2 regions of the Rhizobium sp. RAF56 genome follow, and region 1 is predicted to be linked to the other one. Evidence: predicted binding sites of a transcription regulator. Region 1 holds the regulator's gene; the other holds the start of a gene.

Evidence for each region. The regulator LexA, encoded in region 1, represses DNA repair genes until DNA is damaged. The targets are predictions, from matches to a motif close to TGTTCNNNNTGTGTTCNG.
Region 2: the regulator LexA is predicted to act here: its motif matches at 4,833-4,850, upstream of AB4048_RS16760 (ATP-dependent helicase).

Annotation. Positions count from the first base shown of each region.
Region 1 covers NZ_JBFRDU010000003.1:93,566-105,921, reverse strand. Annotated here, with positions in the region: gene gltA (citrate synthase) at 1-1,039, opposite strand, end outside; gene AB4048_RS03740 (ComEC/Rec2 family competence protein) at 1,333-3,759, shown strand; gene lexA (transcriptional repressor LexA) at 3,753-4,469, opposite strand; gene AB4048_RS03730 (VOC family protein) at 4,785-5,672, shown strand; gene kdsA (3-deoxy-8-phosphooctulonate synthase) at 5,669-6,514, shown strand; gene eno (phosphopyruvate hydratase) at 6,662-7,936, shown strand; gene AB4048_RS03715 (FtsB family cell division protein) at 8,083-8,394, shown strand; gene pdhA (pyruvate dehydrogenase (acetyl-transferring) E1 component subunit alpha) at 8,575-9,621, shown strand; gene AB4048_RS03705 (pyruvate dehydrogenase complex E1 component subunit beta) at 9,640-11,016, shown strand; gene AB4048_RS03700 (pyruvate dehydrogenase complex dihydrolipoamide acetyltransferase) at 11,031-12,356, shown strand, end outside.
Region 2 covers NZ_JBFRDU010000018.1:68,468-80,823, reverse strand. Annotated here, with positions in the region: gene ybaL (YbaL family putative K(+) efflux transporter) at 1-484, shown strand, start outside; gene AB4048_RS16775 (hypothetical protein) at 617-1,036, shown strand; gene secD (protein translocase subunit SecD) at 1,126-3,669, shown strand; gene AB4048_RS16765 (SMP-30/gluconolactonase/LRE family protein) at 3,769-4,644, opposite strand; gene AB4048_RS16760 (ATP-dependent helicase) at 4,923-6,992, shown strand; gene mmsB (3-hydroxyisobutyrate dehydrogenase) at 7,052-7,933, opposite strand; gene AB4048_RS16750 (enoyl-CoA hydratase/isomerase family protein) at 7,976-9,046, opposite strand; gene AB4048_RS16745 (hypothetical protein) at 9,468-9,707, shown strand; gene AB4048_RS16740 (hypothetical protein) at 9,726-10,151, shown strand; gene AB4048_RS16735 (GMC family oxidoreductase) at 10,324-11,919, opposite strand; gene AB4048_RS16730 (branched-chain amino acid ABC transporter permease) at 12,043-12,356, opposite strand, start outside.

The sequences.
Region 1 (12,356 bases):
TACGCTCAAGTTCCATGGCAACGTCGAGCAGCGGATCGTCCTTGATGCCAAGCTCGCCGAGCACCTCATGCGTGGTGCGCTGCATGATCTTGGCGCGCGGATCGTAGTTCTTGTAGACGCGATGACCGAAGCCCATCAGGCGGAACGGGTCGTTCTTGTCCTTGGCGCGGGCGATGTATTCCGGAATTCGGTCGACCGAGCCGATTTCGGTGAGCATGTTCAGCGCCGCTTCGTTGGCGCCGCCATGAGCCGGGCCCCAAAGGCAGGCAATGCCGGCTGCGATGCAGGCAAACGGGTTGGCACCGGAGGAACCGGCGAGACGGACCGTCGACGTAGAGGCGTTCTGTTCGTGATCGGCGTGCAGGATGAAGATACGGTCCATCGCGCGCGCCAGAACCGGATTGACCACATAGTCCTCGCAAGGCACCGCGAAACACATGTGCAAGAAGTTGGACGCGTAGTCGAGATTGTTGCGCGGATAAACGAAAGGCTGGCCGATATGGTACTTGTAGGCCATCGCCGCCAGCGTCGGCATCTTCGCGATCATTCTCAGGCTGGCAACCATGCGCTGATGCGGATCGGTGATATCGGTGGAGTCGTGGTAGAAGGCCGAAAGCGCGCCGACGCAGCCGCACATGACGGCCATCGGATGCGCATCGCGGCGGAAGCCGGTGAAGAAGCGCGACATTTGTTCATGCACCATAGTGTGGTGCGTGACGCGATGGTCGAAGTCCTTCTTCTGCGCGGCGGTCGGGAGATCTCCATAAAGGAGGAGATAGCAGACCTCCAGGAAGTCGCCATGCTCGGCCAGCTGTTCGATGGGATAGCCGCGATGCAGCAGAATGCCCTCGTCGCCGTCGATGTAGGTGATCTTGGATTCGCAGGCAGCTGTCGACGTAAAGCCAGGATCGTAAGTGAAAGAAGAGGTGTGCTTATAAAGGGCGCCAATATCAATGACACTGGGGCCGATGGTGCCGGCCTTCACAGGCAAGTCCACCGACGTGTCGCCCCACAGTAGTTTCGCGCTTTGTTCCGTCATGCTGATCCTCCAAGATTTGGCGGGTTGGCGCCACAAAAAGCGCCAAATGGTTAAGCGTCCACCGATTGCTATATGATCACGAAGCTAATGCCAAGTTACCGTGGCGCCTATTTGTGCATCGCGTCATCAACTTTTGGGCACTGCAATATCTGCTCTTCCGAGAGGATGGACAAGCAGCGTCGCGGCGGTTGGGAAAGGCTTTTATCGAACCGGTGACCCAATCGATTTTTGTTGAAAATTTCGATCAATAGTTGCAAGTTTCTAGGGATCTTGAACATCGACTGACAGCGGCTATGCCCGACACCGAAGCGCGAGACAGGCAGGTAACGAGCTTCAACCTGCCGCCGCCGAGGACAGGCGGGTCAGCGCTGACCGTTCCCTTGGAACGCGGGGTCCGCACGCAGGACCGTGTGCCGCTGGCAAGTAGGGCTCGTCTGGCGCGAGCGGCGTTTTCCGAAGCACTTGCCCTGCTATTGCAGGAAGAAGCCGCGCATGGGCGCGCCTTGCTTTTCGCGCCAGTCTATATGGGCTGCGGCGCGATCATCTGGTTCAAGTCCGGCAACGATCCTCCGACCGCCGCGATCGTCATGGGAGTTGTGATCTCAGCCGCGAGCCTTGCCGTGAAAAGGCAAGCCAGCGCCGTTTCGCGCCACCTTTTGTTCGCCGCGATGCTGGTGCTTGTCGGCATGCTCCTTGCCCAATGGCAAACCTGGCGAACGGGAACTTTCATGCTGGACGTTCCGGTCACGACCACGATCACCGGGCGTGTCGAGCGCCGCGAGATCGACGATCGCGGCCGTTGGCGCTATCTCGTTGCCGTCACGGCGACGGAGGCGCCGGCGCTGAGACGTTCGCCGTCGCGCGTCGCGGTCCTTGCGCGGGGAAAGCAGGAACCCTTCGTTCCCGGAGATATCGTACGGGGCAGGGCGCGCCTCATTCCACCTGCCGGCCCTGCTTTGCCCAATCTCCACGACTTTGCCTTCGACGCCTATTTCGACGGCATCGGCGCAAATGGCTTCTTCTACGGATTGCCACAGAGGATGTCTCCAGACGGAGACATGGAGGACGCGACGCTTGTCGCAAGCCTCGAACGGAAACTGACGACCCTGCGCGAACGGATCGGAGATCGCATCCGCGCCATCCTGCCGGGCGACACCGGCGCGTTTGCCGCCTCGCTGGTCAACGACGAGCGGCGCGCCATCTCGCCGGAGACGATCGATGCGCTGCGGGTCTCCGGGCTAGCGCATATCATCGCCATATCGGGGCTGAACATGGCGCTCTCGGCCGGCATTTTCTACGTCGGCTTGCGCCACGCGCTCAGTCTCTTCGCGGGAGTGGCGCAGGCGCGTCCGATCAAGAAGTTCGCGGCCGTTGGCGCACTTATGACGGTGACCGCCTACTATCTCATTTCCGGATTCGGCGTTTCGGCCGAGCGCGCCTTTGTGATGATGGCGATCATGCTGGTGGCGGTCCTGCTCGACCGGCCATCCGTCAGTCTGCGAAACGTTGCGCTGTCAGCAATCGTCATCCTGGCGCTATCGCCGTCGGAGGTGCTCGGGGCGAGCTTTCAAATGTCCTTTGCCGCGACGCTCGCCCTCGTCTCCGGCTACAGGCTTTGGACAAGGCGGGCCAGTCGCGAGCGCACGATCATTCCGTTGCCAACCCCTTGGCCGATCAAAGCGGCCGGGCGCTTCTTTGCCGGAATTGCGATGACCTCGCTCATCGGCGGGGCCTCCACGGCGATCTTCTCCATCGAGCATTTTCACCGGCTGGCGACATACGGCCTTGTTGCCAATCTGGCGGCGATGCCGATCGTCTCCGTCATCGTCATGCCGGTCGGCATGCTGGCGATGCTATTGATGCCCTTTGGCTTGGATGCCGTACCTTGGAAGATCACCGGCTTGGGCCTCGATGCGGTGATTGCGATCGCGAAGACCGTCGCAGCCTGGGGCGGGAACGTGCCGTTCGCCCGGCTGCCGCCCTGGCTGTTCCCCGCCGTCGTTGCCGGCATCCTCCTGATGGGGCTTCTGCGGACGCGCCTCCGGCACATTGGAGTGCTGCTCATCGTTGCCGTCGTCACACTATCCGCTGCAATACCCGGCCGGCCGCCTCCCGATGTGATGATCGCGGAGGACGGCGACCTGGTTGCGCTCTGGCGAGATGGCCGCCTGGCGCCCAATCGGGAACGGCCGCCGGATTTCATTTTCGAGCAGTGGCAGCGTGCGCTGGCAATCGATGCGTGGCAGCCACCACGCATGCTCGGGGACATGTTTGCTCTTCCGCGTGCCAGCAAGCGCCAGGGTCGGGTCGCGCTGGATGCCGCGCAACGGCAAATCGTCCGTCAGGAAATGGAGCGGGCGCTGGATGTGGTCCCAGATGGCGGGTTTGCCTGCAACGGACGGGAGTGGTGCGCCGCACTGCTGTCGAATGCACAGATATTGATCACCATCAACCAAGCCGCCTATCTCGGTCCTGCCTGTGATACCGCCGATATCGTCGTCACCCCGGCGAGATTGAAACTGGACCGTTGCCGCACCGGCGCCCGGATTTTCAGCGCCACGAGCCTAAGACGCTCGGGATCGGTGGAAATCGATGTCGGCTCGGGAAACCCCATCGCCACGACAGCATTCGATGGAATCGCGAGAGCCTGGAACATCCACCGAGCCTATGACTGGCGTTCGGGAACGTTCAAGACGGACCCCGATTTCACCGCTCAGTGATAACGGCGAATGAGCCCTACCAGCTTGCCCTGAACTTTCACGCGGTCCGGCCCAAAGATGCGGGTCTCATAAGCCGGATTGGCGGCCTCGAGTGCAATTGAGGCACCCTTGCGTCGGAAGCGCTTCAACGTAGCCTCTTCGTCGTCCACGAGAGCCACGACGATATCGCCGGGATTGGCGGTGGAGCCATTGCGAATGATCACCGTGTCGCCATCGAAGATCCCGGCCTCGATCATCGAATCGCCTTTGACCTCCAGCGCGTAATGTTCACCGGAGCCCAACATGTCGGCGGGTATGGCGATATCATGGGTGTTGTTCTGTATGGCCGAGATCGGCACGCCGGCTGCGATCCGTCCCATCACCGGAACGGAAACCGAATTGTTGCCGTTGTCGGCGGTTTTTGTCGCGGCGGGCGCTACCGGCTGCGGCTTTCCGAGGCTTCCCTCGATGACGCTCGGCGAAAACCCGCGCCGCGGCTGCATGCTGGGGCTGTAGGCCTCAGGCAGCTTGATGACTTCGAGCGCTCGGGCCCGGTTCGGAAGCCGCCTAATGAAACCGCGCTCCTCGAGCGCGGTAATGAGCCGATGGATACCGGACTTAGACGCCAGGTCGAGGGCGTCTTTCATTTCATCGAAAGAGGGAGGTATGCCGGATTCCTTCATTCGCTCGTGAATGAAAAGTAGCAGTTCCTGCTGCTTGCGAGTCAACATTGTATGAGGCCCCAATCGTGAAACAAATCCAGAACGGACACTATATGTTCCATATGTGTTCCGCAAGTGCTTAAATTTTCGTGAAGATGGTCGCGCTGATGATGAATTTCACCTTCGCATGCTCGATTGGTGCCGCCTGCGGGCGTTTCTCGCGGTCTCTTGGCACACGCGGTCAGAAATCTTGGCGGGCAAGTCATCAATCCGATTCGGAGTATCGGTGTTGCCACCGCAGCCTTTGGGCTTGAAACGGGTCGCGGAAAGGCGCAAACGCTACCACACGTGAAGGCTTGAGGAAGACGATTGAGGGAGCAGGGCATGAGCTCGTCGCCACATCCGCTTGACCATCTGGTGTTGCCGACAATGAGCATTGCCTCGGCGCGCGAGAGGCTGGGTAAGCTTGGCTTTACGGTCGCAGCCGACGCGCTTCATCCCTTCGGAACGGAAAACGCCTGCGTATTCCTCGCCGACCAGACTTATCTTGAGCCGCTCGGCGTTGCCGATCACGAGCGAACCGTGGCGAGCGCTGCCGAAGGTAACGTTTTTACGGCGCGCGACCTGGCTTTTCGGTTCCGGCAAGGGGAAGAGGGCTTCTCCGCCATTGCGTTCGGTACGGCCGACGCAGCGGCCGACGACAAGCGATTTCGTGCAAATGCGATTTCGGCCGGCCGGCTGCTCGAGTTTTCGCGGCCAGTGCGCATGCCCGACGAGACGCAATCGGTGGCGGGCTTTCGCTTAGCCTTTGCCGCGGACCTGCGCGCGCCTGATTTCCTTGCTTTTTGCTGCGAGCGGACCAATCCTCTTCCGTCGGACCGCAGTGCGCTGGAGCGGCATGCCAACGGCACCACCGGCATGGCCGAGGTAACGCTTTCCACTCGGGATCCTAAAGCCTTTGCCGGCTTCCTCTCGCAGGCCTGCGGCGGCGCCAAGGTTCAAGAACATTCATTCGGGCTGTCGGTTCAGACGGCAAACGTTCGCCTGGCCGTCATGACGCCGCAAGCGCTCGAAGCCTTCTATGATCTCAGGATCGCCCAGACGGACCCGGGTTTGCGCGCAAGGGCGATTCTCTTTCGCGTCCGCGATCTTTCCGTGACAGCGGCGCATTTGACTGCTAACGGCGTGACCCACACGCGCGCGGGCAATCGCATCGTCATCAAGGCAGCGCTCGGCCAGGGCGCTCTGTTTGCTTTCGAGGAGACACAATGAGCCATCCGACAAATTCCGAAGTCGTCGCAGGCGAGGGCGCTTCTCGCGTTCTGTTTTCGAACAGCGGCAAGCTTTCGCTGATTGCAGGTCCCTGCCAGATGGAGAGCCGGGATCACTCCTTCATGATGGCAGGTGCGCTTAGCGAACTCTGCGGCAAGCTGGGGATCGGTCTGGTCTACAAGGCGTCTTACGACAAGGCGAACCGCACATCGCTATCGGGCAAGCGCGGTATCGGGCTCGATAGTGCCATGGAAATCTTCGCCGATCTGAAAAAGGAGTTCGGCTTTCCGGTCTTGAGCGATATCCACACCGAAGAGCAATGCGCCGTCGTCGCCAAGACCGTGGACGTGCTGCAGATACCCGCGTTTTTGTCCCGCCAGACCGATTTGTTGGTTGCCGCCGCCAAGACCGGTCGCGTGATCAACGTCAAGAAGGGCCAGTTTCTCGCCCCGTGGGACATGAAGAATGTCCTCGAAAAGCTCAATGCAAGCGGCAATCCGAACATTCTGCTTTGCGAGCGTGGCGCGTCGTTTGGATACAATACCCTGGTGTCCGACATGCGATCGCTGCCGATCATGGCGGCAATGGTTGCTCCGGTAATCTTCGATGCCACCCATTCCGTGCAGCAGCCGGGAGGCCAGGGCGGTTCGACCGGCGGGCAGCGCGAATTCGTGGAGACGCTGGCGCGCGCAGCCGTTGCTGTCGGCGTTGCCGGCGTGTTCATCGAAACGCACGAAGATCCGGATCACGCGCCCTCCGACGGGCCGAACATGGTGCATCTGAAGGATATGCCGCGGCTTCTGGAAAAGCTGCTGGCCTTCGATGCCATCGCCAAGGGCTGAAAACTGGAATTGCGTTCAAACGTCTGACACGAAACTCGTTTAGGCGGCAGGAACGCTTTTCGTCACGGCAACGCGGCATTGAAAATTCCGCTGGGCCGCTCTAGACAGATTTCAATCGATTTAACCACCAGCGAGCAGGAAGCTATCATGACCGCCATCACCGACATCATCGCCCGCGAGATTCTCGACAGCCGTGGCAATCCGACCGTCGAGGTCGACGTCTATCTGGAAGACGGCAGCATGGGCCGCGCGGCCGTGCCGTCGGGCGCCTCGACCGGCGCCCATGAAGCAGTCGAACTGCGAGATGGCGGCAGCCGTTACCATGGCAAGGGCGTCGAAAAGGCGGTCGAGGCCATCGACACCGAAATCTTCGATGCCATCGGCGGCATGGATGCTGAAAACCAGATCCAGATCGACAACATCATGATCGAGCTCGACGGCACGCCGAACAAGTCGCGGATCGGCGCCAACGCCATTCTCGGCGTATCGCTCGCCGTTGCAAAGGCGGCCGCCCAGAGCGCCAACCTGCCGCTCTACCGTTATGTCGGCGGCGCGCATGCCCGCCTGCTTCCGGTGCCGATGATGAACATCATCAATGGCGGCGCCCATGCCGACAATCCGATCGACTTCCAGGAATTCATGATCCTGCCGGTCGGCGCCGAGACGCTGCGCGATGCGGTGCGCATGGGCTCGGAAGTGTTCCACGTTCTGAAGAAGGAATTGTCGGCGCAGGGCCACAACACGAATGTCGGCGACGAAGGCGGTTTTGCGCCCGGCCTTTCAAGCGCCCCGGCAGCACTCGACTTCATCATGAAGGCGGTCGAAAAGGCCGGCTACAAGCCCGGCGAAGACATGTTCCTCGGCCTCGACTGCGCCTCGACGGAATTCTTCAAGGACGGCAAGTACGTGCTTGAAGGCGAAGGCCGCACGCTTGAACCGGGTGCCATGGCGGAATATCTCGCGGAGCTCGCCGCGAAGTATCCGATCATCTCGATCGAAGACGGCATGGCGGAAGACGATTGGGATGGCTGGAAGACGCTGACCGACCTGATCGGCAAGAAGACGCAGCTGGTTGGTGACGATCTGTTCGTCACCAACTCCGCGCGTCTGCGCGACGGCATCCGCATGGGCGTCGCCAACTCGATCCTCGTCAAGGTCAATCAGATCGGCTCGCTGACGGAAACGCTGGACGCCGTCGAAACCGCCCACAAGGCAGGCTACACCGCCGTCATGTCGCACCGCTCGGGCGAAACGGAAGATGCAACGATTGCCGACCTTGCGGTCGCCACCAACTGCGGTCAGATCAAGACCGGTTCGCTGTCGCGCTCCGATCGTCTTGCCAAGTACAACCAGCTCATCCGCATCGAGGAAGCGCTTGGTCCGCAGGCACAGTATGCCGGCCGCTCCATTCTTCGCGGCTGATAAATAAGAGATTTCCGGATCTTGTAGACCCCTGAACCGCGCCTCCGGGCGCGGTTTTTGTTTGCGCGCCCGCTAGAGTCAACGGACGGTTAATCTCTCGTGGCTAATGTCGCCTCTGGAAGATGTGGCGTTACAAGCAGGCGAGCATGTGGACAAAGTATCATAAGAAGAGAAGGCTCGGCCGTTTCGTTCTTCCGGCGATCGCGATCGCCTTTGTTTCCTATTTCGGCTATCATTGCATCCACGGCGACTACGGTCTGCGTGCGACGGAGATTTTCGAGCGCCAGCGCCTCGTGCGCACCGACGAATTGGCTGTGCTCGTCGCCAAGCGCGAACATCTCGAAAAGGCCGTGTCACTACTAAGTGACGGCTCGCTCGACAAGGACATGCTGGACGAAAAGGCGCGCTATCAGCTGAACTATTCGAAGGCTGACGAAATCGTTATCTTCAATAACTGAAAACGGCGCAAATCGGGCCGCAGGTGCGATTAACTTAAATCTAGTTAATCGCATTTTTTGTTTATTTATCAAATAGATATGTAGAATACGAGGCATGCAATTCTGGCATTGCTGTGGCGTATTTTCTTGCCTATGGTACTCGTCCAGACTGAACGATGCTAATCATAGGGGGAGGGTTGAATGGCGCCGCGAAAAACTGCGTCCGTTTCCAGCCGTAAAACGTCCAAATCAGCCGACAACAAGGGGTTCGTCCAAGGGGCGATCGCCGAGTTCGATCGCGATGCCGAACTGAAGGCATACCGCGACATGCTGCTGATCCGACGCTTTGAAGAGAAGGCCGGCCAGCTTTATGGCATGGGCTTCATTGGCGGGTTCTGTCATCTCTATATCGGCCAGGAAGCCGTCGTCGTCGGCATGCAGATGGCGTTGAAGGATGGCGATCAGGTCATCACCGGTTACCGCGATCACGGCCACATGCTGGCGACCGGCATGTCGTCGCGCGGCGTCATGGCTGAACTCACCGGGCGCCGGGGTGGCTATTCCAAGGGGAAGGGCGGCTCCATGCACATGTTCTCCAAGGAAAAGAACTTCTACGGCGGTCACGGCATCGTGGGTGCGCAGGTGTCTCTTGGCACTGGGCTTGCCTTTGCCAACAGGTATCGCGGCAACGACAACGTCAGCGTTTCCTATTTCGGTGACGGCGCCGCCAACCAGGGCCAGGTCTCCGAAAGCTTCAATATGGCGCAGCTCTGGAAGCTGCCTGCGATCTACGTCATTGAGAACAACCGCTACGCCATGGGAACGTCGACCGCCCGCGCCACCGCGCAGGCCGACTTCTCGCAGCGCGGCGCCTCCTTCGGCATTCGCGGCATCCAGGTGGACGGCATGGACGTTCGCGCCGTGAAGGCGGCCGCTGACGAGGCGGTCGCGCATTGCCGCGGCGGCAACGGCCCGATCATCCTGGAGATGCTGACCTATCGCTATCGCGGTCACTCCATGTCGGACCCGGCTAAATACCGCTCCAAGGACGAAGTGCAGAAGATGCGCTCAGAGTCGGACCCGATCGAGCAGGTTCGCCAGCGGCTCCTGGAAAAGGGCTGGGCGACGGAGGACGATCTGAAGGCAATGGACAAGGACGTCCGCGATATCGTCGCCGACAGCGCGGATTTCGCGCAATCCGATCCGGAGCCGGATGTATCCGAACTCTACACCGACATTCTGCTTTAAATCGGGGAGGGACCACCCATGCCCATCGATATTCTCATGCCCGCCCTCTCTCCGACGATGGAAGAAGGCACGCTTTCCAAATGGCTCAAGAAGGAAGGTGACAAAGTCACCTCCGGCGACGTGATTGCCGAGATCGAAACCGACAAGGCGACGATGGAAGTCGAAGCCGTCGACGAAGGCGTCATCGGTAAACTCCTGGTTCCCGCCGGCACCGAAGGTGTCAAGGTGAACGCGAAGATCGCGGTTCTCCTGCAGGACGGCGAATCCGCCTCCGATATTTCCGCTGCCGCACCGGCACCGACCGCTGCTCCGGTGGCCGAAGCGCCAGCGCCATCGGCACCCGCCGCAGCTTCCGTTCCGGCCGAACCGAAGGCCAATGTCGCGGCCGATCCGGCGATCCCCGCCGGCACCGAAATGGTGTCAACGACGGTCCGCGAAGCGCTCCGCGACGCAATGGCCGAAGAAATGCGCGCCGACGAAAGCGTCTTCGTCATGGGCGAAGAAGTCGCCGAGTACCAGGGCGCCTATAAGGTCACGCAAGGGTTGCTGCAGGAATTCGGCCCCCGCCGCGTGGTCGATACGCCGATCACCGAGCATGGCTTTGCCGGCGTCGGCGTCGGCGCCGCGATGGCGGGTCTGAAGCCGATCGTCGAGTTCATGACCTTCAACTTCGCGATGCAGGCGATCGACCAGATCATCAACTCCGCTGCCAAGACGCTCTACATGTCGGGTGGCCAGATGGGCGCGCCGATCGTTTTCCGTGGGCCCAACGGCGCCGCCGCGCGCGTCGCCGCCCAGCACAGCCAGGACTACGCCGCCTGGTACAGCCAGATCCCGGGCCTAAAGGTGGTCATGCCCTACACGGCGGCCGACGCCAAGGGCCTGCTTAAGGCCGCGATCCGCGATCCGAACCCGGTGATCTTCCTCGAGAACGAAATCCTCTACGGCCAGCATTTCGACGTGCCGAAGCTCGATAACTTCGTGCTGCCGATAGGCAAGGCTCGCATCCATCGCCAAGGCAAGGACGTAACCGTTGTTTCCTTCGGCATTGGCATGACCTATGCCGTGAAGGCGGTGGCTGAGCTCGAAAAGCTGGGCATCGACGTCGAACTGATCGACCTTCGTACGATCCGCCCGATGGACCTTCCGGCCGTCATCGAATCCGTCAAGAAAACCGGGCGTCTCGTCACCGTGGAAGAGGGCTATCCGCAGTCATCCGTCGGCACCGAAATCGCCACCCGCGTCATGCAGCAGGCCTTCGACTATCTCGACGCGCCGATCCTGACGATCGCCGGCAAGGACGTTCCGATGCCCTACGCCGCCAACCTCGAGAAGCTCGCGCTTCCGAACGTCGGTGAAGTCGTCGAGGCGGTCAAAGCCGTCTGCTACAAATAAGGGAGCGCCGCACGATGCCCATCAACATCACAATGCCCGCTCTCTCCCCGACCATGGAAGAAGGCAACCTGGCCAAGTGGCTGGTAAAAGAGGGTGATCAGGTCAAGTCGGGCGACGTGATCGCCGAGATCGAGACCGACAAGGCGACGATGGAAGTCGAAGCCGTCGATGAGGGCACGGTTGCCAAGATCGTCGTTCCCGCTGGCACGGAAGGTGTCAAGGTCAATGCCTTGATCGCCGTTCTTGCTGCCGAAGGTGAAGACGTGTCTGCTGCCGCCAAGGGTGGCAATGGCGCCGCACCCGTCGCCAAGGCCGACCCGGCTCCGGCACCGAAGGCCGAGGCACCTGCAGCGGCTCCGGCTCCCGCGGTCGCCCCTGCTGCCGCGTCGCAGGGTGGCAACCGCGTATTCTCGTCGCCGCTCGCCCGCCGTCTTGCGAAGGATGCCGGCATCGACCTTTCGGCCATCGCTGGCTCCGGCCCCCACGGCCGCGTCGTAAAGAGCGATGTCGAGGCGGCTGCTGCCGGCGGCGGAGCAAAGGCTGCTCCGGCTGCCGCGCCGAGTGCTGCGCCTGCTGCGGCAGCCGCACCAAGCGCTCCGAAGGGCATGTCCGAGGAGGCCGTGCTGAAGCTCTTCGAACCCGGTTCCTACGAGCTCGTGCCGCATGACGGCATGCGCAAGACGATTGCCAAGCGCCTGCAGGAATCCAAGCAGACCATCCCGCACTTCTATGTGTCGCTCGACTGCCAGCTGGACGCGCTGCTGGCGCTGCGCACCCAGCTCAACGACGCCGCGCCGAAGTCGAAGGACGGCGCTCCGGCCTACAAGCTTTCGGTCAACGACATGGTGATCAAGGCGCTGGCGCTCGCGCTTCGCGACGTGCCGGATGCCAACGTTTCCTGGACCGACGTGAACATGGTCAAGCACAAGCATGCGGATGTGGGCGTTGCCGTCTCCATTCCGGGCGGGCTGATCACGCCGATCATCCGAAGCGCGGAGACGAAGACGCTGTCGGCCATCTCCAACGAGATGAAGGATCTCGGCAAGCGGGCCAAGGAACGCAAGCTGAAGCCGGAGGAATATCAGGGCGGCACGACGGCCGTGTCCAACATGGGCATGATGGGCGTCAAGAACTTCGCCGCCGTGGTCAATCCTCCCCATGCGACGATCCTTGCGGTCGGCGCTGGCGAGCAGCGCGTCATCGTCAAGAACGGCCAGATGGTCATCGCCAACATGATGAGCGTCACGCTTTCCACCGACCACCGTTGCGTGGACGGCGCGCTCGGCGCGGAACTCCTGGGCGCCTTCAGGGGCTATATCGAAAACCCGATGGGCATGCTC
Region 2 (12,356 bases), on a different contig from region 1:
AACAGAGGGCCGTTATCCTCCGCCGACGCAGAGCGACACCGAGGTCGGCCCGACCTCGCTTCGGGGCCATGCCATCGTCGTCGGCTATGGCCGGGTCGGCAAGATACTCGCCGAAAGCCTGCAGGCTTCGGGCACTCCCTTTCTCGTCATCGAGGATACCGACAGCCGTATCGCCGAGCTTCGCGGTAGCGGCATCGAGGCGGTCTATGGCAATGCGGCTTCCGCCGGCACGCTCGCCTACGCCAACGTGGAAGGCGCTCTCAGCCTTGCCGTCGCCATCCCGAATGCCTTCGAGGCTTGCGGTGTGACGCAGCAGGCGCGCGCCATCAACCCTTCGCTGCTGATCGTCGCACGCGCCCATTCCGACGCCGAAATCACCGAGTTGAAAGCCTATGGAGCCGACGCGGCGATCATGGGCGAGCGCGAAATCGCCCTGGGAATGGTTGACCAGATGACCCGACTGCATCATGAGAGGGCGCAATAAGCGGCAAAAGCCGCTATACTGGGCCGCAATCCCCAGCTCAGGCGCGGCCGGTCTAGGAACCGGGGCCGGAGGCTGCTATAGGGACGGCCCAATGAACCCGCTTGCCGCAACCAACAAAGGTCGCTTCGACACGTGAACCCATCCGAATACGGCATCGCCGACGGCGAAGAGACGAATAACGGCGCACGGCCCACCATGCCGCGCCTCGTTGCGTCCCTGGTCGTCGCCTTCTTTGCCTATCTCGGGCTCGCGATCGGCGGCGGCTTCGGCGCGGCGGCAACGGCGGAAACCAATTCGTTCTCGGCCGGCAAAGGCACGCAGCCGCTTTATCTGTCGCTGCGCGACACCGCGCGCGGTGTTCTGGCCTCGTCCGAGCGCGACCTCGAACCGAAGGGCGCCTGGCACGACGGCAACGACGCGCTCGTTCCGACGCCCACCTCGCTCATTCTTCCCTATACGGCGTTGCCCACGGGCGATGCCCTGAAGCCGCTTGCGGCGGAACTGCCGGCGCCCGGCGCCTATCTGGCACGCGGGCCGCCCGTTCGCGCCTGAACAGCCTGCGCGCGGCGCGGCTTCAATAAAATTCACACCGACACCCGCCAGCGACCTTCGCTGGCACAAGCGTATTCAAGGATATCCATATGCGCACTTCCCGTTGGCTCGTGTTCACCTATTCGGTGATCATCGTGCTGGGCCTTCTGATTGCCCTCCCCAACGTCCTGTCGCAGGCCACACTTAGCCGCCTGCCGACATGGCTTCCCCACAGCCAGGTTTCCCTCGGTCTCGACCTGCGCGGCGGCTCGCACCTCGTTCTCGAGGTGGATGAAGCCGACCTGACCAAGGAGCGGCTGCAGTCGCTGCTGCAGGACGCCCGCCGCGTGCTCCGCACCAAGAGCATCCAGACGAAGTCCGTCGTCCTCTCCCAGAACCAGATCGTCGTCACGCTGACCGATCCTGCACAGAGCGATGTGGCCGTTACCGAGCTGAAGACGCTTTCGAACGTCATCACTACGGGGCTGACCGCCGGCCAGTCCGACCTGACCGTGACGCCCAACGGCGGCACGATCAATCTTGCCTTCTCGCCCGCCGGCATCAATGCCAACGTCGAAGCCGCGGTGCAGCAGAGCCTCGAAGTCATCCGCCAGCGCGTCGACCAGGTGGGCGTGGCGGAGCCGACAATCCAGCGTATCGGCAGCAACCGCGTGCTCGTGCAGCTGCCGGGCGCGCAGGATCCCTCGCGCCTTCGCGAACTGCTCGGCTCGACCGCGAAGATGTCGTTCCACATGCTCGCCGAAACCGGCGACATCAACAATCCGCCCGCCGGCGTGACGGTCATGAAGGACGAGAAGGGCACGCCGTTCCCGATCCAGGACCGCGTCGAGCTTTCGGGCGACCGTCTGTCGGATGCGCGCGTCGGTTTCGACCCGAATACGCATGAGCCGCTCGTTACCTTCCGCTTCGACAATGCCGGCGCTGCCCGCTTTGCCGAAATCACCCGCGAAAACGTCGGCAAGCCCTTCGCCATCGTGCTCGACAACAAGGTGCTGAGCGCGCCTGTCATCCGCGAGCCGATCACCGGCGGTTCCGGCCAGATCTCCGGCAGCTTCAGCGCCGAAAGCGCTACGACGCTTGCAGCCCTGCTGCGCGCAGGCGCGCTGCCTGCCAAGCTAACCGTCATCGAAGAGCGCACCGTCGGCGCCGACCTCGGCGGCGACGCGATCCGCATGGGTATCTATTCGGGCATCGTCGGCTTTATCCTCGTCGCGGCCTTCATCTTCATTCTCTATGGAACGTGGGGCATCCTGGCGAACGTGGCTCTGTTGATCCACACGATCCTGACGTTCTCGGCCCTCACGCTCGTCGGCGCAACGCTCACCCTGCCGGGTATCGCCGGTGTCGTTCTCGGCATCGGCCTTGCGGTCGACGCGAACGTCCTGATCAACGAGCGTATCCGCGAAGAGACGCGTAAGGGCAGGAGTGCGTTTGCCGCCATCGATACCGGCTTCAAGCGCGCCTACTCGACCATCATCGACGGCAACATGACGGCCCTGATCGCTGCCGCGATCCTGTTCTATTTCGGCTCGGGACCGGTTCGCGGCTTTGCCGTGACCATGGGCCTCGGCCTGATCATCTCGATGTTCACCTCGGTCGCGTTCGTGCGCGTCGCGATGATCGAGATCACCCGCCGCCGCAAGCTGAAGGTGATGAACATCAAGCCGCTGATCCCATTCAGCCCCTATGACAAGCACATCCAGTTCATGAAGGCGCGCTTCTTCGGCGTAACCGTTTCGGCGCTGCTTTCCATCGCTTCGGTCGTGCTCTTCATTCATCCGGGCCTGAACTACGGCGTCGATTTCCGCGGCGGCATCCAGATGTCGGTGAAGACCTCGGAGGTAGCGGATCTCGCGACGTTCCGCGAAGGCCTGAACACCCTCGGCCTTGGTGAAATCTCGCTGCAGTCCTTCGGCGACAACCACAGCATTCTCGTTCGTGCCCAACGGCAGGACGGCGGCGAAGAGGCGCAGACGGCAGCGGTGACCAAGCTGAAGGCCGAGGTCGCCAAGATCGACCCGGGGGCCACCGTCGAAGGCACCGACGTCATCGGCCCGAAAGTCTCGGGCGAGCTTGCCTGGGCCGGTATCCTCTCGGTCGTGATCGCCAGCTTTGCGATGCTCTTCTACATCTGGTTCCGGTTCGAGTGGCCGTTTGCCGTCGGTGCCATCGTCACGCTGGTGCTCGACGTCACCAAGGCGATCGGCTTCTTCGCGATCACCGGCCTCGACTTCAACCTGACGGCGATTGCCGCCATCCTGACGCTCGTCGGCTACTCGGTGAACGACAAGGTCGTCGTCTATGACCGCATGCGTGAAAACATGCGCCTCTACAAGTCGATGCCGCTGCGCGAGATCATCGACAAGTCGATCAACGAGACCCTGGCGCGAAGCCTCTATACCAATGCGACGGCCTTCCTCGCTCTCGTTCCAATGGCGATCTGGGGTGGCAGCGCGGTTTCGAGCTTCGCGATCCCGATGGTCTTCGGCATTCTCGTCGCCGGCGCCTCGTCGATCTTCATCGCAGCGCCGATCCTGCTCTTCCTCGGCGACTGGCGCCAACGCCACCGCAGCCATGCGGCCGAGGCAGCAGCCATCGAGGACGAAAAGTCGAAGCGGGCTCCGGCCGCCTAGAGTAAACTCTTGAGACAGCGTGTCCGGTTCGCCGGGCACGCCTCCCCCACCCCCGGTTAGAGTTCCGGAAAACCGTTTCACATTTTTCCTGAAACTGCTTTAAAGCGCCGGCGTGTGCAACGGCAGGCCACCGGGGCTTGGTACGGGGATTTTCTCCAGCGCGCCGTGCTCGTGTTCGGCGATCAGCGCGTATTTCCCATCCTGCGTGAAGGCGATATCGTCCGGCAGGCGACCGTTGGTCGGGATGTGCCCGACGATCTTTCCCGTCGGATCGATCAGACAGATGTCCCCCTCGCCATACTTCGCGCAATAGAGCATGCCGCTGCGATTGAAGGCGAGGCCGGCTGGCCCCTTCAGGCCCCCGGTCACCTGAGAGCGCGACACGTGCGCGAAAGTTTGCGGCTTGCCGCCGATGACCTGGCGGTACACGGTGCCGGTCAGCGTCTCGCTGTAATAGAGCAGTCCCTCGGCGTCGAAGGCAACGCCGTTGGCCATCAGCAAGCCCGTCGCCAGCGTGCGAAGCACCCGCCCCGCCTGCGGGTCGATCTGATAGATGCGGCCGTTGTAGGCGGCGTCGTAATAGTCGGGACGGATATCGGCGTCATCGACGAGATCGGAGAGGCGGACGCCGCAATCGCTCATATAGAGAAGCCCGTCAGGGCCGAAGGCAAGGTTTTTCGGCAACACGAACGGCTGGTCTTTCGTTCCCGCGATCGTCTTCAGGATCTGGCCGTCGGGCGACAGCCGCACGACCGTGTTTCCCGGTCCGCCGGCGACCCAGAAGCAGCCATCGCCATCGATTGCGAGCCCGATCGGATGCCCCTCGACCCTGCAGATCTCGTGCCGGACCCCTTGCGCGCCGATGATGATGAGTGCCCCGCCGCCGGCCTCGGCCTCCACGAGTGCCACGCCACCGTCTTTCAACGCGACCAACCCGTCGGGCTGGTGCAACGCGGTTGCGATCGTCTCGTTCATACCGAAGTGTCCTCGACGCTGTCGGTTGCTTGGGAGAGAAGGCTAGCCTTAACCCGATGGGTTGTAAACGATGTCGCGGCGAAAGAGATGATCGCCTCCCCAGGCTAATGCGTTGCTCGCCAACGTTGTTTCAGCCGACCCGAAAGAACCGGGCGGGTTCCGCCTTCGTCTTGACAGGCCGCCCTCGCCGGAACATTTATCGAACACCCGGGCGGTTCCCCACGTGATTCCTTGATGCGGATCGCCCGCGGCCTCATCCGGCCGCTTGAGGAGTTGAGATGAACGCCGCCTACCTCGAAAAGCTCAATCCGCAGCAGCGCCTCGCCGTCGAGCATGGCACGGAAATCGACGGCAGCCACATCGCCGGGCCGCTCCTCGTCATCGCTGGTGCCGGCTCCGGCAAGACCAATACGCTGGCGCACCGCGTCGCGCACCTGATCGTCAAGGGCGCCGATCCGCGCCGTATCCTGCTCATGACCTTTTCCCGCCGGGCCGCCGCCGAGATGGCGCGCCGGGTCGAGCGTATCTGCGGCCAGGTCCTGGGGCCGAACGCCGCCGTCATGGCCGATGCGCTCGCCTGGGCGGGTACTTTCCATGGCATCGGCGCGCGGCTCTTGCGCGACTATGCCGAACAGATCGGCGTCGACCCCGCCTTCACCATCCATGATCGCGAGGACAGCGCCGATCTGATGAACCTCGTCAGGCACGAACTCGGTTTTTCGAAAATGGAAAGCCGTTTTCCGACCAAGGGCACCTGCCTTGCGATCTATTCGCGCGCGGTCAATTCCGAAGCGCCGCTCGAAACTATCCTGCGCGACGCCTTTCCCTGGGTAGCTGCCTGGGAGAAGCAGCTGCGCGAACTCTTCGCGGCCTACGTCGAGGCCAAGCAGACGCAGAACGTGCTCGATTACGACGACCTGCTGCTCTACTGGGCCCATATGGTTCACGAGCCGCTGATCGCGGAGGACATTGCCGGGCGCTTCGACCACGTGCTCGTCGACGAATATCAGGACACCAACCGGCTGCAGGCCTCGATCCTGATGGCGCTCAAGCCGGGCGGGCAAGGGCTCACCGTCGTCGGCGACGATGCGCAATCGATCTACTCGTTCCGCGCCGCGACCGTGCGCAACATCCTCGATTTCCCCGCTTCCTTCAGCCCGGCCGCCAATGTCGTCACGCTCGACAGAAACTACCGCTCGACCCAGCCGATCCTGGCTGCCGCAAACGCCGTCATCGAGCTTGCCTCCGAGCGCTTCACCAAGAACCTTTGGACCGAACGGCAATCCAGCAGCCGGCCGCGGCTGGTGACCGTGCGCGACGAGGCCGACCAGGCCCGCTACGTCGCCGACCAGATCCTGGAAAACCGCGAGGGCGGCACGCGGCTGAAGCAGCAGGCGGTGCTGTTCCGCGCCTCGCACCACAGCGGCGCGCTGGAGGTGGAGCTGACGCGCCGCAACATCCCATTCGTCAAATTCGGCGGGCTGAAATTCCTGGACAGCGCCCATGTCAAGGACATGCTGGCGGCGCTGCGTTTCGCCCAGAACCCGCGCGACCGCGTCGCCGGCTTCCGGCTGATGCAGCTTTTGCCCGGTATCGGCCCCTCGACTGCGCAGCGGGTTCTCGACGCCATCGGCGAGGAGACCAATCCGCTCGGAGCGCTCGCCACGCTGCCGGCCCCGCCTCGCTCGGGCGAGGATTGGAAAAGCTTTGTCGCCACGCTCAGCGAACTGAAGACCGGCAAGGCCGGCTGGCCGGCCGAAATCGGCCTGGTGCGGCAATGGTACGAGCCGCATCTCGACCGTCTGCACGAGGACGCCTCGACCCGCCAGGCGGACCTTATCCAGCTCGAACAGATCGCCGGCGGCTATCCCTCCCGTGAGCGCTTCCTCACCGAACTCACCCTCGATCCGCCCGATGCCACCAGCGACCAGGCCGGCGTGCCGCTCCTCGACGAGGACTATCTCATCCTTTCGACCATTCATTCGGCCAAGGGCCAGGAGTGGACGAAGGTCTTCATGCTGAATGTCGTCGACGGCTGCATACCGTCCGATCTCGGCGTCGGAACCAGCGCCGAGATCGAGGAGGAGCGGCGCCTTCTCTACGTCGCCATGACACGCGCCAAGGACGGCCTCGATCTCGTGGTGCCGCAACGCTTCTTCACCCACGGGCAGAACGCGCAGGGCGACCGCCACGTCTACGCCTCGCGCTCGCGCTTCATTCCGGCGACGCTACTGCAGTTCTTCGAGGTCTGCGGCTGGCCACTTGCCAGAGCGGAAAGCGCTGCCGCCGCGCACGCGCGTCAGGTCCGCGTCGACGTCGGCGCGCGCATGCGCGGCATGTGGCGCTAGGCAAATTCCAGGAAAAGTGGGAAGCGGTTTCCCTCCCGAATTGCGCAAATCTTCTGAGCCTAAATGACCTCGCGGAACATCTCGATGATGGCGGAGAAATCGCGGTTGCCGTTGCCGCGCTTTTCGAAAAGGGCAAAGAGCTGCGCTGCCTCTGCCCCGAGCGGGGTCACGGCACCGCTCGCGGACGCCGCCTCCTGCGCCAGCTTGAGATCCTTCAGCATCAGAGCGGCGGCAAAACCCGGCTTGTAGCCATTGTTGGCGGGCGAGGCCGGTACAGGCCCCGGCACCGGGCAATAGGTGGTGAGCGACCAGCACTGGCCGGAGGACGTGGAGGCGACATCGAACAGGGCCTGGTGCGAAAGGCCGAGTTTTTCGGCGAGCGCAAAGGCCTCGCAGACGCCGATCATGGAAATGCCGAGGATCATGTTGTTGCAGATCTTCGCGGCCTGCCCCGCCCCGTCCTCGCCGCAGTGAACGATGCGCTTGCCCATCGCTTCGAGGAGCGGCTTTGCCTGCGCAAAGCTCTCCGGCGAACCGCCGGCCATGAAGGTGAGCGTGCCGGCGGCAGCGCCCCCGGTCCCGCCGGATACGGGCGCGTCGAGGGAGAGGCAGCCCGCCTGCCTCGCCATCGCATGCGCCTGGCGGGCACTTTCGACATCGACCGTCGAGCAATCGATAATGAGCATGTTCTTTGCCGGCGCCCGCAGAATATCGCTCCAAACGGAAATCACATGCTGGCCCTTCGGCAGCATGGTGATCGCGACTTCCGCGTTGGCGAGCGCCTCGCTCAGGATACTCGCCGGCTTCACGCCCGTTGCCTCAGCAGCCTTCAGCGTGTCGTGCGACAGATCGAACCCGGTCAGGGAATGGCCGGCCCTTACGAGATTGGCGGCCATCGGCCCGCCCATGTTGCCAAGCCCGATAAATGCGATGCGTGTCATGGCCACGTTTCCTCCCGTTCGATCGACCTGTTCGCTGTAGTCCTAAAACAACGCCTGCGGCGCAGGCGCGAAAAAGCGCTCGATATCCGCCTCGCCGACCTCCCCAAGGCTCGCCGGCGACCATTTCGGATTGCGGTCCTTGTCGATGACGGCCGCGCGCACGCCCTCGTAGAAATCCGGGTTCGCAAGGATCTGCAGGCCGACGCCGAATTCGCGCGTGAGGCATTCGGCAAGGCTTGCGCTTTTGGCGCCGGCGCGCAGCAGCCGCAGCGTCAGTTTGAGGCTCGTCGGCGAGCGGGTGGCGATGACGCGTTGCGCCTCGCTTGAGAAGGTGTCCGTCGCCGCGGCAAGCGCTTCGACGATCCCCTCGACGGTATCGTGCGCGAAGGCGCGATCGATGGCGGGGCGATGGGCTTCCAGGCGACCTCCGACGGCGTCGCTCGCCATCTCCGCGATCGCCCGATGCACGTCGAGTGCCGTGGCCGAGGGGGGAAGCGCTGCAACCGCATCGACCAGCGCCGGCAGTCTCTCGGACGGCACGCAATGGTCGGCGAAGCCTGCGTGGATCGCATCCGCAGCGCCGATATCCAGCGCGGTGAGGCCCATATAGGTTCCGGCCTCGCCCGGCGCGTGCGACAAAAGCCAGGTGGCGCCGACATCCGGAAAATAGCCGATACCGGTTTCAGGCATCGCAAGCCGCGTGCGCTCGGTGACGACACGGTGGCTGCCATGGGCCGAAAGCCCGACGCCGCCGCCCATGGTGATGCCGTCCATCAGCGCGACATAGGGTTTCGGATAGGTGGCGATGGCATAATTCAGGCGAAATTCCTCTCGCCAGAAGGCGGCGGCCTCGTCGGTCCCTTCCTTTCCGCTGCGATAGATCGCCCTGATGTCGCCGCCAGCGCAAAATCCGCGCTCTCCCTCCCCGAGAACGACGATGCTCGCAACGCCGCTATCCGCCGCGAAGGCTTCCAGCGCTGCCGCAATCACCCGTACCATCTGCAAGGTCAGGCTGTTCAGCGCCTTTTGCCTGTTGAGGCGAACGATGCCGGCCGAACCTCGGCGTTCGACGATGACGTCGTCCGTTTCGCTGATCGCTCTCTTCGCATCCATCGGCATCCTCGCTGTTTATTTCGTTGCTGCGCAAACCCGGAGGGAACTATGTAGCAAATAACATAAGAAAAACGGATGCAGCGCGGAGTGGGTTTCAGCCATGGCGCCACAAGCCTTAATCCGCGTAGATCGCAGCCTCCTCGCAGCAATAATTTCCTTCCGCGAAAGTGGTTCGGACGTCGAGGTATTCAGGAACGGGATATCGCCACTTATCTTTTCCCCGGCGAGAATTCGCTAAGGTGTGCTTGGGCGCAGTATCCTAGCAAGACATTGACAAGATCGGCATCTTCTTGGAAGGTAAAGGACGAAACTGGAGGCGAAATCTCGCGATTTTCTGCTATGTCGGTACTGCTTGGACGTGTCGAACTCGTCTTGGTAACTGAACGTTCCGCTTCTAGGTGATGCGGCTTTTGGAGACAAAATGGCCCAGCGCAAGATTGCTACGTACCTATCGTACGGCTCGTACCGTGATGCGACCGAAGCATTCGGCGTGGCCAAGGTTCGGAGCGAGCGTGGCCCGGATGAAGATCTCTTTTCCTTGGAGTATCAGCGCAAGCATCAAGTTGGTCCAGACTACGACCCCAACTATTTCGAGAAACTCCAGACGCTTATCGAGGAAAATTACGGCCCGCTTGGCGAATTCAGAGTTGTGAATGGTTGATCAAGCTTCGAATAAAGCGTGAAGCTCAAGCCGCCCTATCGGGTTGAAAACGTCCCACTTCCTCAGAAGTGGGATTTTGTTTGGTGTGCGTATCCTCATGCCGAAAAGCCTGCCCGGCCTGGTCCGTACCCCCGTCCTTGCATTGTAAGGGCCGCAGGTTTTGTTGCTGTGCAAAACGGTGGGGAGATGCCCTGGGTGAAAGTCGTGTATTGCACCAAGCAGATCGATCTGCTCGATGAACATGGTTTTATCATTGACGATCCAGTTCATTTGAAGCAATGCGGGCTGTTTCTGGAAACCCTTGTAGTAACGAATAAGATGACCGGGCTTCCGTGGTCTCCCTCGTTTTTCGACAAGCGGCAGAAGGACAATATCGGCCCCGTGATCGGGCGGTTGCCCGACGAACTGAGGCAGAAAGTGACCGAGCTCTTTTCGGGCTTTTAGACTGCTTCTCCTGCCGACATGATAGCTGAACCACGGCCAACTATCTCTCGTCGAACACGCAACCCGAAACGCCAGGGGAGCATCCATTTTTTGGACCCGAACCGGGCGGCATTTGCCACAGAACCTCGCAATTCCGGACGGAAAACCGTTTCACACTTTTCGCGGAATTGCTTCAACGGTTGTCGGCGAGGATCATCTCCGCCGCTTTTTCGGCAATCATGATCGTCGGCGAATTGGTGTTGCCCGACGTGATCGACGGCATCACCGACGCGTCGGCGATCCTGAGCCGCTTCAGTGCCCTCAGCCTCAGGCGCGGGTCGACGACGCTTTCCCGATCTCCGCCCATGCGGCAGGTGCCGACGGGATGGAAGATCGTCGTGCCGATATCGCCGGCCGCCTTTTCCAGGTCCGCCTCGCTCTCGAAGGCGCGGCCAGGCTTGAACTCTTCGGGCTTGAAGCGGGCGAAGGCGGGCTGCGCGACGATCTTCCGCGTCAGGCGGATCGAACGGGCGGCAATCTCGCGGTCGCGCGGCGTCGACAGATAGTTTGGGTCGATCGCGGGCTGCGCGGCGAAATCCGGGCTCGTCACATGCACCGTGCCGCGACTTTCCGGCCTGAGGTTGCATACACTTGCGGTGATCGCCGGAAAGGTATGAACGGGATCGCCGAACCTGTCCAACGAGACCGGCTGGACATGATATTGCAGGTCCGGGGTCTCCTTGTCCGGTCCGGAGCGGGTGAATATGCCAAGCTGACTCGGCGCCATCGCCATCGGGCCGGAACGGCGGACGAGATATTCAAGCCCGATCGCCGCCTTGCCGAACAGGCTGCTCGCCTTTTCGTTGAGGGTCGGCACGCCGCTGACCTTGTAAGCCATGCGCAGCTGCAGATGGTCCTGCAGGTTTTCCCCGACCCCCTTCACCTCGTGCAGCACGTCGACGCCGGCCCGGCGAAGCACATCGCCCCGGCCGATACCGGAAAGCTCAAGGATGTGCGGCGAGCCGATCGCGCCGGCCGACAGAACGGTTTCCTTCGTGGCATCGGCGCGCTTGGCGACGCCGTCATGCTGGTACTCGACCCCGACCACGGCATCCCCCTCGATCAGCAGCCGGCGGACCTGAGCCTTGGTCAGCACCGTCAGATTTGGCCGCTTCGTCGCCGGGCGCAGGAAGGCTTTTGACGTGTTCCAGCGGATGCCGGAGCGCTGGTTGACGTCGAAATATCCGGAGCCCTCGTTGTCGCCACGGTTGAAGTCGGGCGTTTCGGGAATGCCGGCCTCCTTGGCTGCCTGCTGGAACGCGTCGAGCACGGCCCAGCGCACCCGCGCCTTTTCGACCCGCCACTCGCCGCCGGCCCCGTGCGCGTCGTCCCCGCCGCGGTAATAATCTTCCGATCGCATGAAGGCGGGCAGCACGTCGTCCCAGGCCCAACCTTCGCAGCCGAGTTGGCGCCACAGGTCGTAGTCGCGCGCCTGGCCACGCATATAGATCATGCCGTTGATCGAGGAGCAGCCGCCCAGCACCTTGCCGCGCGGGTAGATCAGCGCCCGGCCGTTGAGCCCGGGGATGGCGGCCGTCGTGAAGCACCAGTCCGTGCGCGGGTTGTTGATGCAGTAGAGGTAGCCGACCGGGATGTGGATCCAGTGATAATTGTCGCTGCCGCCGGCCTCGAGCAGCAAAACCCGGTTCGTTCTATCTGCGGATAGGCGGTTTGCGAGCACGCAGCCGGCACTGCCGGCGCCGATGATGATGTAGTCGAAACGATCCATGGCCCATACTACCTCAGAATTCGCCGCAGGGCCTTTGAGCAGTCCCAGGAAAAGCGTGAAACGGGTTTCCGTCCGGAACTGCGTGAAAACAAAAAGATAGAGCGGATCTGCGATTCATCTGCTCTAGCGCCGGTACTCGAAGCCCAGCAGCCGGCCGAGCTTCGAGGCATAGAATTCGCCGACGACGCCGCGGCGGAAGATGAGGACGCAGACCATGAAGACGATGCCGGTGATGATGGTGACCGGAAATTCGGACGTCGCGAGATAGTTTTCGAGCGCCACCACGAAGCCTGCGCCGAAGAGCGGGCCGATGAGGGTGCCGATGCCGCCGAGCAGGGTCATCAGGATGACTTCGCCGGACATTTGCCAGGCGACGTCGGTGAGCGTCGCGAACTGGAAGACGAGCGCCTTTACGCCGCCCGCAAGCCCCGCGAGCG